3 regions of the Paenibacillus sp. LRG-1 genome follow, and region 1 is predicted to be linked to each of the others. Evidence: riboswitches for the same ligand, from Rfam matches in the RefSeq annotation. Region 1 holds a riboswitch; each other region holds the start of a gene.
The links. A riboswitch is a leader RNA that binds a small molecule or an ion and turns the genes downstream of it on or off. The one in region 1 is predicted to bind cobalamin.

Region 1 (3,284 bases):
CGAGTCGTGTTTCCAACCGAAGAGCGCATGGGCGCGATGATGGTGGAGCTGGGCAAATATTTTGAACATAACGATTCGGTGCATGGCTGTGGTCTGAAGATCGTGAATGGTCATTGAAATGAGATAGAAATTATAAATGCAGTATGCTAAAAAATGAACTTATATTTTGGGATACAGAGTAAAATAAAGATAAGGGCCTACGAGGTCTTTATCTTTTTTTGTTGGACATGCATCGACAAAGATTTTTGTTATAGCGAAAATGTTTATCTAATATAATGAATAAGTTTCGATGCATGATACTTAGGACAGGAGCTGAGACGTTAATGAATTCTATTTGCGTATTTGCCGGGTCCAGACCTGGACATTCATCGGTATATGTTGAGGCTGCAGGCAAGCTGGGGGAAGCCATGGCTCGCCATCATATCCGTCTGATCTATGGTGGCTCTAGCAGGGGGCTGATGGGAGAGGTGGCGGATGGAATGCTGGCGGGTGACGGTCAGGTCACTGGCATTATGCCCACCCTGTTATTTGATGCAGAGATCATTCATCGGGGAGTTACCGAATTTATTGAGGTAGCAAGCATGCATGAGCGTAAAGCGGCAATGAGCGAGATGGCCGATGCGTTTATCGCCCTTCCGGGTGGCTTGGGAACCTTCGAGGAGCTATTCGAGGTATTGTGCTGGGCGCAAATCGGGATTCATCGCAAGCCGATTGGGCTGCTGAATGTGAATGGATATTTTGACCCGTTAGTAGAAATGGTGCGTCATAGCGTGCAAGAAGGGTTTACCGGGGCTGAGCATCCAGCGTTATTAAGTATCTCTGCGGACCCGGACGAATTGCTACATATGTTAAAAAATAAAGCAGAGAACTTGAAATAAAGCGTTTTTCATGCTTGCACAACTGATTGAGGCAAGGTTATGATAAGACCCATAATCAAATAGCGGACAGACAAGGTGCCTTTGCGGTTGAGCAAAGGGTAACAGGGAATCGGGTGCAAATCCCGAGCGGTCCCGCCACTGTAAGGAAGAGGATTTTTTAAAATGGTCACTCGTGAAAAACGGGGAAGACGAAAGAATCCGTTGATGCCAAGCCAGGAGACCTACCTTGATCTGTATGCACCGTTAACCTTCGCGGAGAGGATGGGTGTACGAAATCAGGAAATCAGGCACACGTTGCTTTTTCCATGTTGGCTAGAGGTTTGCGTGGATATGAACGTGCAGCAGCGTTTGAAGCGTAAACAGTCAGATGGAAAACAACGGCAGGCTGGAGGAAGACAAATAGTGTCTTCTTACGCTGTTTGTTCGTCTGATGAGAGATGCGTACATAGAAACCCCATCCGGGCAGGATGGGGTTTTTTCGAGTTACACGATGTACATAAATCATTGAAATAGATAGCATAGCTGCCCTGAAAAGGATGAATAGGAGGAGCACGATGAGCCCATTAGGAAAATTGCTGGTGATTGGATTTGGACCAGGAGATATGGAACATATCACAAAACGGGCGCTGGATGCGCTGGCCGAAAGTGAGGTCATTATCGGCTACAATACCTACGTTGATTTGATCCGTCCGTTGTTGAACGGACAGGAGATTGTACGCACAGGAATGACAGAGGAAGTGAGCCGTGCACAGGAGGCGGTTCGCCAAGCAGAGATGGGCAAGAAGGTAGCTGTCATTTCCAGTGGAGATGCGGGAGTCTATGGTATGGCAGGGCTGGTGTATGAGGTGCTGATGCAAAAAGGCTGGCGACGCGAGGACGGAGTTGAGGTAGAAGTCGTACCGGGGATTTCGGCTATTCAGTCCTGTGCTTCACTGTTGGGGGCGCCAGTTATGCATGATGCGTGCACGATCAGTCTGAGTGATCATCTGACCCCATGGGAAACGATTGTGAAGCGCGTAGAAGCAGCGGCTTCGGCCGATTTTGTGATTGCATTATACAACCCGCGCAGTGGTCGGCGTACCCGCCAGATTGTGGAGACGCAGTCCATTTTGCTGCGTTACCGCGATCCGCAAACTCCAGTCGGGTTGGTGAAAAGTGCTTATCGTGAACGTCAGCAAGTTATTGTAACGACGCTGGAAGATATGCTGAACCATGACATTGGGATGCTGACGACTGTAATCATCGGCAATTCCTCGACGACGGTGTATGACGGCTTGATCGTGACTCCGCGCGGATATCAGCGCAAATACACATTAGATGCGACCGAGCAGGCACTCAAGCCGCACCAGCGTCTCCGCACGGAAGCGGAGCCGTGGTCGCTGGGCGCACAAGAAGATACACCGCAGGCAAGCGCAGCCCCGACTACGCCCGCTGGACCCTCCGCGAGCGGCGCTGCGGTTGCGACGCAGGCACGCCCGCAAGCGATGGCTGCCGTGCAGGCAACGACTGCTGTGCAAACCGGCGCAGCCCCGGCATCGCTGGCGGCAGAGGCACTAAGCCGCCTCGCTGTAGGCGGCAAGCTGCCTGGCGTAGCCAACGCTCGCTGGAGCGGGCAAGCGCCTACCGCCGAGAGCACCGCCGGAACGTCAGCGGTGGCCGGAGCGGGGGCCGCGTCCGGGATGGCGACAGGCGGCTTTGGCAAGCCTGCGCTATTTGAGGTGGGTGTTTCCCCGGGTGTGGGAAACAAGAAGTTCACCGCTCGCCAGATGGCGCTGCTCGCCGAGGTAGCGGGTGATGACGGCGAGCTGGAATACTCGCCAGATCATCAGATCGTGCTGCGCGTGCCGTGTGCAGACCCCGAGGAACTGGTCGGACGGCTGCGGGATGAACGATTCATTGTCATGCCGATTGGCGATGTGTTTAAGGTGAAGGCGTGCGACTTCTGCAATATGGAGAAGGATGACGCTGTGCCTGTGGCTGAGCATCTACAGGTTGTACTTGGCGGATTACAGGCACCCAAGGAAACGAGTATTGCTTTGAACGGATGCGGTATGGCCTGCTATGGAGCGGTGCTGGAGGATATCGGAATCGTCTATCGCAAGGGAGGATACGACCTCTTCCTCGGTGGCAAAAAATTCGGTCGCAATGCTCATGCCGCTCAGCCCGTAGCGGAAGGAATTCCGGGTGATCAGATTACTGATATCGTGGAGAACGTCATTGCTGAATATAAGGAAAAAGGGCATCCGAATGAGCGTTTTCATAAATTTTTTAAACGTGTAGGCGTCGTTGCGGGTTTCCGGCATGAAGATGCACCAGCAACGGTAGAAGTGAATGCGGTTTGTGGTGATTAATGGAATGAAGGCCTGATGAACTGGATACAAGCATATATATAAAATAGGGCGTCAT
Region 2 (3,284 bases), 240 kb from region 1:
TCGGAAAATTGGGAAATGTACGTTGCGTTTTTACTGGAGTTGTAAGATACAGACCAAGTATTCATATCCTGATTTTCATCATGCAAGAACTGCATTGTATGAGTCGATTTATTGTAGAAAATTGTTTTAAGTGTACGCTCTCCTTTTTTGACTGCAGCTAGTATAAGTGGACCTTCTGGAGTAGTTGGCACTATACGATTAATGGCAAATAAATTATCGGATAATTGTTCAGTTTTTTTTGAATTTAAGTCGTACGAAAATAGTTGGTCTCCCTTATCATCCACATCGGCAGAGTAATAAATTTTGTGATCAGGTAAGGACACCAGGGAAAGTGGGTATTGAGAGGTATAAGGAACATCGGCCAGTTTGGTCATTTTTTTACTGCTTAAGTCATACGTCATGACCCGCATAACCATACCTTTATCTGTATTTTTCCCATTCACATATTCTGTATAGGTCATGGATAGATATTGGCCCTGTCCGGCTAGAGCTGTCTTTTCCCCTGATTGGACTTGTTTGGATGGGACTGATTCTGCTGATGGAGTAGAGGATGGAGAGCAGGATGATAACAGAGCTGGAGCGAGCAAGGAAACTATAAAGAAGCGATAGCTGCTTGTTTTCAAAAGGATACATCCTTTCTAAGATGAGAAATTTAGTTATATCCGACTGTGCAGTGGCGCTAAAGTTAACTCTTAAGTTGATTTATTTACTAGAGGAATTTGCTAGAGTAGTGGGCGAGGTCGTGGTATAATTTACCTTATGGATTTTGAATAGTGGTGGATGTTTTCGGACCACGGTGCAGCTTCCCGAAAGGGGGTGAAGCCGATGGTCAACCTTGTGTCGTGCTACGATGTGTTGCGTTGGATGGTTACGTTACTAAGCCTGGTGTTTAGTATTCGTAAACTTTATCGCTGGCTACGTCGAAAATTTCGGAACAAGCGAAAACCCACCGCGTAATTAGGTTGGCCCCTAACGGTGGGTTTCGTTTGCATTAACATTTAGTTATGCAGCGCGCCGTGGTGGTGATCCACAGCCTTTCAAGTCCTAGAGTCTTTGCCGTTGGCGCGGCGAAGACTCTTTTTAGTATACGGACACGATGATTATCTATATACCTAATTTTAGCACGTTCATTTCGTGCACGCAATGAATAGACATCACCTTCATTCTCGCCACATCGTTCAAATTTAAAATATTGTGCAGCATTTATTGACAAGCCTGTGACAACAAAATAAGATCGTAATGGAAAGAAATAAAGGAAGAAAACAGGTGTGAGCCGGACGACTCTATGTACGAGGTTTTGTTGAGACCATGTAGATGGTTGTTGAGCGTGTTCACTTAAAAGGGAAGTTCGGTAGATTCCGACACGGACCCGCCACTGTATACAGGCATCAGCAGGATACTGCTGGAGCTTTCAGAACAGCCACTGGAACTGTGAAGAACCGGGAAGGCCTGAAAGATGCGCCTGGAGTCAGGAGACCTGCCTGTTTTGACATCACTGTCAGACCCACGGGATGCTGGGGAGGTGGTTAGGCGTGCTGCATACGGAATGTCTGAAACCGATCCGATCCCTTCTATGTTTTTGGAGTTGGCTTCGAGGTGAGTTTTGACATTTTATAATGAAAGCATTTCTGACTGCTGATCAAGTGGTCCGGAATGCTTTTTTCGCGTTTTGCGTTAGGTTTATATGATTTTACAAGATAGAGGGGGATTCATTGAATGATTAGCAATCGTAGCAGGCGTTCATGGTTGATATGTACAGGGGTGATGCTGTTGCTGGCAGTTATGGCTCTTTCGGGATGTGCCAGCAATAAGACGTCGGATAGCTCCGGCAAGGGTGAAAACGCGTCAGCACAACAAACAGCGACAGATAAAAAGCTGGTAATGGCGTATACATGGAAACCGTCAGGCGTTGACCCGCACGGAGATAATAGCTGGGATGTGATGCGATCCGGTGCAGGTGAGACACTGGTACGTTTGAATGAAAAGCTGGAGCCTGTGGCTTGGCTGGCAAAGGAGTGGAAGCAGGATAGTCCTACAGTTTGGACGTTCAGCTTGCAGGATAAAGTCACTTTTCATGATGGAAAGAGTATGGATGCAGCAGGTGTAAAAGCGTCTTTGCTGCGCTCTATCGAGAAAAGCCATCTGGCGAAGGATTTACTGAATGTGAAGTCCATTGATGTAAGCGGCCCGCTGGCTTTGAAAATCACGACAAACCAGCCGAACGCGGCGCTGGTGTCCAATCTAGCTGATCCATCGACGATTGTACTGGATGTGGCATCGATGAAAGATGAGCAGAGTTACCCAGCGATGACAGGCGCCTTTAAAATCAAAGCATTCAACAAGGACCAATCCTTGGTCGTAGAGCGTTATGACGGATATTGGGGCGAGAAGGCACGACTGGCTGAAGCGACGATGAAGTTCATTACGGATGGGAATTCGCGCCTGATGGCGCTGCAATCCGGCGAGGTGGACGTGGCGACGGATATTCCAGTTGATAACGCAGAGGTACTGAAAAAGAACGACAAGCTACAAGTGCTGTCGGCTCCCTCCTTGCGCACCCATATGATCGTGTACAATATGGAATCGCCAGTATTCAAGGATGCGGCGAACCGTAAGGTGGTGGACAGCCTGATTCCACGCACATCGATTGTGAGCGCCGTCATGAGGGGCTTCGGTACGGAAGCAAGCAGTCCGTTCCCGAGCATTCTTCCCTTCGGTAAAGTTGAGCGTAAAGCGCTGAACGGAACGGCAGAGCAGCTGTTGACGAAGGATGGCTGGCAGAAAGACGCCCAAGGGACATGGACTAAGCAAGGCAAGCCGTTCGAGGTTACACTGCTGACTTTCCCTCAGCGTCCGGAGCTCTCCGTTATGGCTGAGGTCATCCAAAGCCAATTGTTGAAAGAGGGAATCCAGGTCAAGATTCGCAAGGTGGAAAATATCGACGAGGCGTTGACCAAAAACGATTGGGATTTTGCTATGTACAGTATGCTTACTGCTCATACAGGAGAGCCGCAATATTTTATGGACATGTTTTATTCTTCGAAAAGCGAAGCCAATGTAAGCCAGTATAGTTCCAAACCGCTAGAGAGTATTCTTAACAGCTTGAAGCTGGCGAAGGATACAGCGCAGCGTAATGCTGTGACACTACAAGCGCTGGATATCATCAATGCGGATTTGCCACAGTCGTTCATTGTGCATCCTGATAATGTGTTTGGTGTGAAAAAAGGGGTGGAGGGTTTTACACCCCATCCGATCGAGTATTACTACATTACAGCGCAATCTGA
Region 3 (3,284 bases), 2.1 Mb from region 1:
AAAGCCAATCACTCCACATACCGAGACAGCGGCTGCTGTCAGCAGCGTGGAAATGATCAGAACAGATAGCTTCGTCGCATCTACATGAACTCCCATGTGAGCCGCCTGACGTTCACCCAAAGCCAAAATATTCAGCACACGTGCCCGGTTCCATAGAAATACCAGTCCTATGACCACATAAGGTAAAAGGATTCCTGTATATGACCAACCGCGCAGGCTAAGACTTCCCATCGTCCAGTACAATATTTCATTGACCGTCTCCTTCGACATGGCTGTCAGAAAGGAAACAACCGCCCCCAGAAAGGATTGCATCACCACACCCGACAAAATGAGACTTTGTGTCGGAATTTTTCCACCTTCCCGTGCCAACGTCAGCACCATCCACAGCGTCAGCATTCCGGTCGTAAATGCCACTAGCGGCAGCGTCCATATGCCAACAAATGAAAATTGAAGGCCCCAATAAATCAGTACTGCCGCTCCTACCGAAGCCCCCGAGGATACCCCCAGTGTATACGGATCAGCCAAAGGATTACGCAGCACACCCTGAAATCCGGCTCCCGCCAGCGCCAGCGCTGCTCCTACCAACATTCCCAGTAACACTCGTGGCAATCTGACCTTCAAAATAATTTGCTCTGAGGATGTATTCCAATCCGGTGTAAACGTATCGCCTAACCATGGAAGGTGGTTAACCAGAATGCCCGTGATCTGGCTGACCGGAAGCTTGGCCGAGCCGATGCCAAGACAGAGCAGTAGCGTCAGTAACAGCAGGACAAGACCTGTTCCTCCAAAGCCGATCAGTTTACGGTTCATTTGAAAATTTCAGGATACACGCCCTTGGCCACTTCCTTGAGACCTTCCGTTACGCGTGGACCCGGACGACTAATCAAATTATCATCCACGGCAAATACCCGGTTGTGGCGAACAGCCGATATTTGATCCCATCCACTGCGAGCTTTAATGATTTCGCCGAGCGTTTGACCAGTTTTGTCGTCCTTGACACTTTTGCTGTACAAAATCACGTCAGGGTTCGCAGCAATAATATTTTCCTCACTAATTTGGTACCACCCCTTCTGCGTGGCGCCTACATTTTCGCCGCCCGCCAACGTAATCAGCTCGTCCATAAACTCGCCTTTACCAACTGTCCAGCCTGGTGAAAACTCGACGTATACCCGCAGCTTCTGACCTTTACCGATATTTTTAATTCCTTCTTTCACTTCAGCTACATCTGCTCTCATCTTGTCAGTCACCGCTCTCGCTTCTTTCTGATGATCGGTGATTTTCCCATACAATTCGATGTTAGCCATGACATCTTCAACTGTCTTCGGTTCCGTTTTAAAAATCATAATTCCCATGTCGCGCAGCTTGGTCGTAGCCTGTTCACTAAGTGATATCCCTGCAAAAACGACTTCCGGGTTAGCAGCAATGATCGCCTCTTCGTTCGGTTTCATAATACCGCCCACTTTAGGCTTTTTCGTAGCTGCTTCCGGGTAATCAGAGTAGTCGGAGACGCCAACAATTTCCTTATCCAGCCCGATGGCGAACAGCGCCTCGGTTTCTGCCGGGGAGACGGAAACGATTTTATCCGGCGCTTTTTTGAATGTAAATTCCTGTCCTGTTGTATCCTTAACCGTGAGTGGGTAAACTGTTTTGCCCGGAGGCTCTTGTGCGGTTACGGTCTGTCCCGGCTGCTGTGAAGAATTCTGGTTCTCTTTATTTTCAGCATTTTTCCCATTAGCTCCACATGCACTCAGCACAACTGCCAAAATCAGAACCAATAGACCTGTTGTCCAAACCTTTATTTTTTTTCCTGCCATGATTTGCACCCCTTCATAAAAAATCGTTAAGAGCGTTACTTGAACATCATCAGATATCTTCTAAATCCAGCCTTCTTTTCCTATCAAAAAAACCCCGCATCCTCATATCAGGACACAGGGGCCACGTTAGCGCAGATCGTGCGCAGGCGGCAGCTTCTTTCCGCATGGACAGTCACTGCGAACACGTCATCCTTTCCTCGAAGGACTATGGTGACAGGCGGACGGGCAGGTATCCTGACTTATGGTAAAATGCATGTCCTGAAATTCTTTCATATGCTTAGTAGCACATAAAGCAGGACTAACGGGCATGTTTCCATTTACAGTGGCGGGACCGCGCCGGACTCACACCGACTTCCCTTTTAACAGCGCAGGCAAGGGAAACCATAGTTTCATCACGCTGCGCCGACCTCGTCTGCTGGATATTTGATAAGTGGTAGTCAAGCCGTTCTTTTACTTGATGATTATAGGTTAAAAAGAGGCGGCTTACAACCCAAACAGCCTCTTTATCCGCAGGTGTCTAACCTAATGAGGAAGCATTTCTGCTATGTAATTGTGCCGTCCTGCCAGCCTCAATTGAATCCTAAATGCTTCTCCCGGCTTCGGATTCAAACTCCAAAAATCATGGCCCGGTATCAGCATGCAAGCTAACTGACGAATTACGCCACCATGCGTAACGACCAAAACAGAGGGTGGCGCAGCAGTCAAATCCATGGGTTGAACTTCCATAGCAACACGCCATTCATACAGAGAGTCAAGAAATTTCCGTAGACGATTCACAAAATCTGCCCAAGACTCTCCTCCAGGAGGGGTTATCCGTTGCGGCTCATCAATCCAAGCGCGATACAACGACACATCCTTGAGCATGTCATACGTTTTTCCATCCCACTCACCAAAATGAAGCTCTCGCAGACGTGGTTCCATCATAGGAGACATAGTAGATAGGGAACCTCCAGACGTCAATTCTGATTCCGGCACAATGATCTGCAAGGTCTGGCGACATCGCATTAAATCGCTGCAATAGATTCGAGCAAAGGACTGCCCTTGCAATTTTTCTTGCAAAGGCTTTAATTCCTGCTCTGCTCCCGGTAGCAAACCTAAGTCGGAGTGTCCTAGATATCGACGTTCCTTGTTCCATAAGGTTGTGCCGTGACGAACTAACACAAGTTCCATGTCCCAATGCAGATCTTCTTTAGCATCATACGGCACCTTATCCTCCTGTGAGTTCGGACTTTGTGCGTATTCTACTGTCCTTTTTGCTGCTATATCTTGTTTCAAGATCATGTCACTTCCTGCTCGATCATTATTCAGTGTGTCACTCCTCACCGCACCCATCCCAAGGCAAAACAACCTGCGGCTCCTAACAAACACAATCCTACAAACATACTGGACACGGCGAACATCAGCTGGATCGTATGCCGTATATCTTTCGACTCTAGCGGTCGTATCCAATCGCCCATGTATGCACGAAAG

Region 2: it holds a riboswitch for cobalamin, as region 1 does, so the genes downstream of both, ACUUJN_RS25925 (ABC transporter substrate-binding protein) here and cobJ (precorrin-3B C(17)-methyltransferase) in region 1, are expected to answer to the same signal.
Region 3: it holds a riboswitch for cobalamin, as region 1 does, so the genes downstream of both, ACUUJN_RS07110 (ABC transporter substrate-binding protein) here and cobJ (precorrin-3B C(17)-methyltransferase) in region 1, are expected to answer to the same signal.

The regions. Positions count from the first base shown of each region.
Region 1 covers NZ_CM170126.1:5,605,200-5,608,483, reverse strand. The annotation lists gene ACUUJN_RS24855 (uroporphyrinogen-III synthase) at 1-117, shown strand, start outside; gene ACUUJN_RS24850 (LOG family protein) at 324-878, shown strand; cobalamin riboswitch at 936-1,121, shown strand; gene cobJ (precorrin-3B C(17)-methyltransferase) at 1,433-3,229, shown strand.
Region 2 covers NZ_CM170126.1:5,847,428-5,850,711, reverse strand. The annotation lists gene ACUUJN_RS25930 (hypothetical protein) at 1-623, opposite strand, end outside; cobalamin riboswitch at 1,296-1,499, shown strand; gene ACUUJN_RS25925 (ABC transporter substrate-binding protein) at 1,717-3,284, shown strand, end outside.
Region 3 covers NZ_CM170126.1:1,614,303-1,617,586, reverse strand. The annotation lists gene ACUUJN_RS07115 (FecCD family ABC transporter permease) at 1-810, opposite strand, end outside; gene ACUUJN_RS07110 (ABC transporter substrate-binding protein) at 807-1,814, opposite strand; cobalamin riboswitch at 2,022-2,215, opposite strand; gene ACUUJN_RS07105 (histidine phosphatase family protein) at 2,337-3,095, opposite strand; gene cbiB (adenosylcobinamide-phosphate synthase CbiB) at 3,134-3,284, opposite strand, start outside.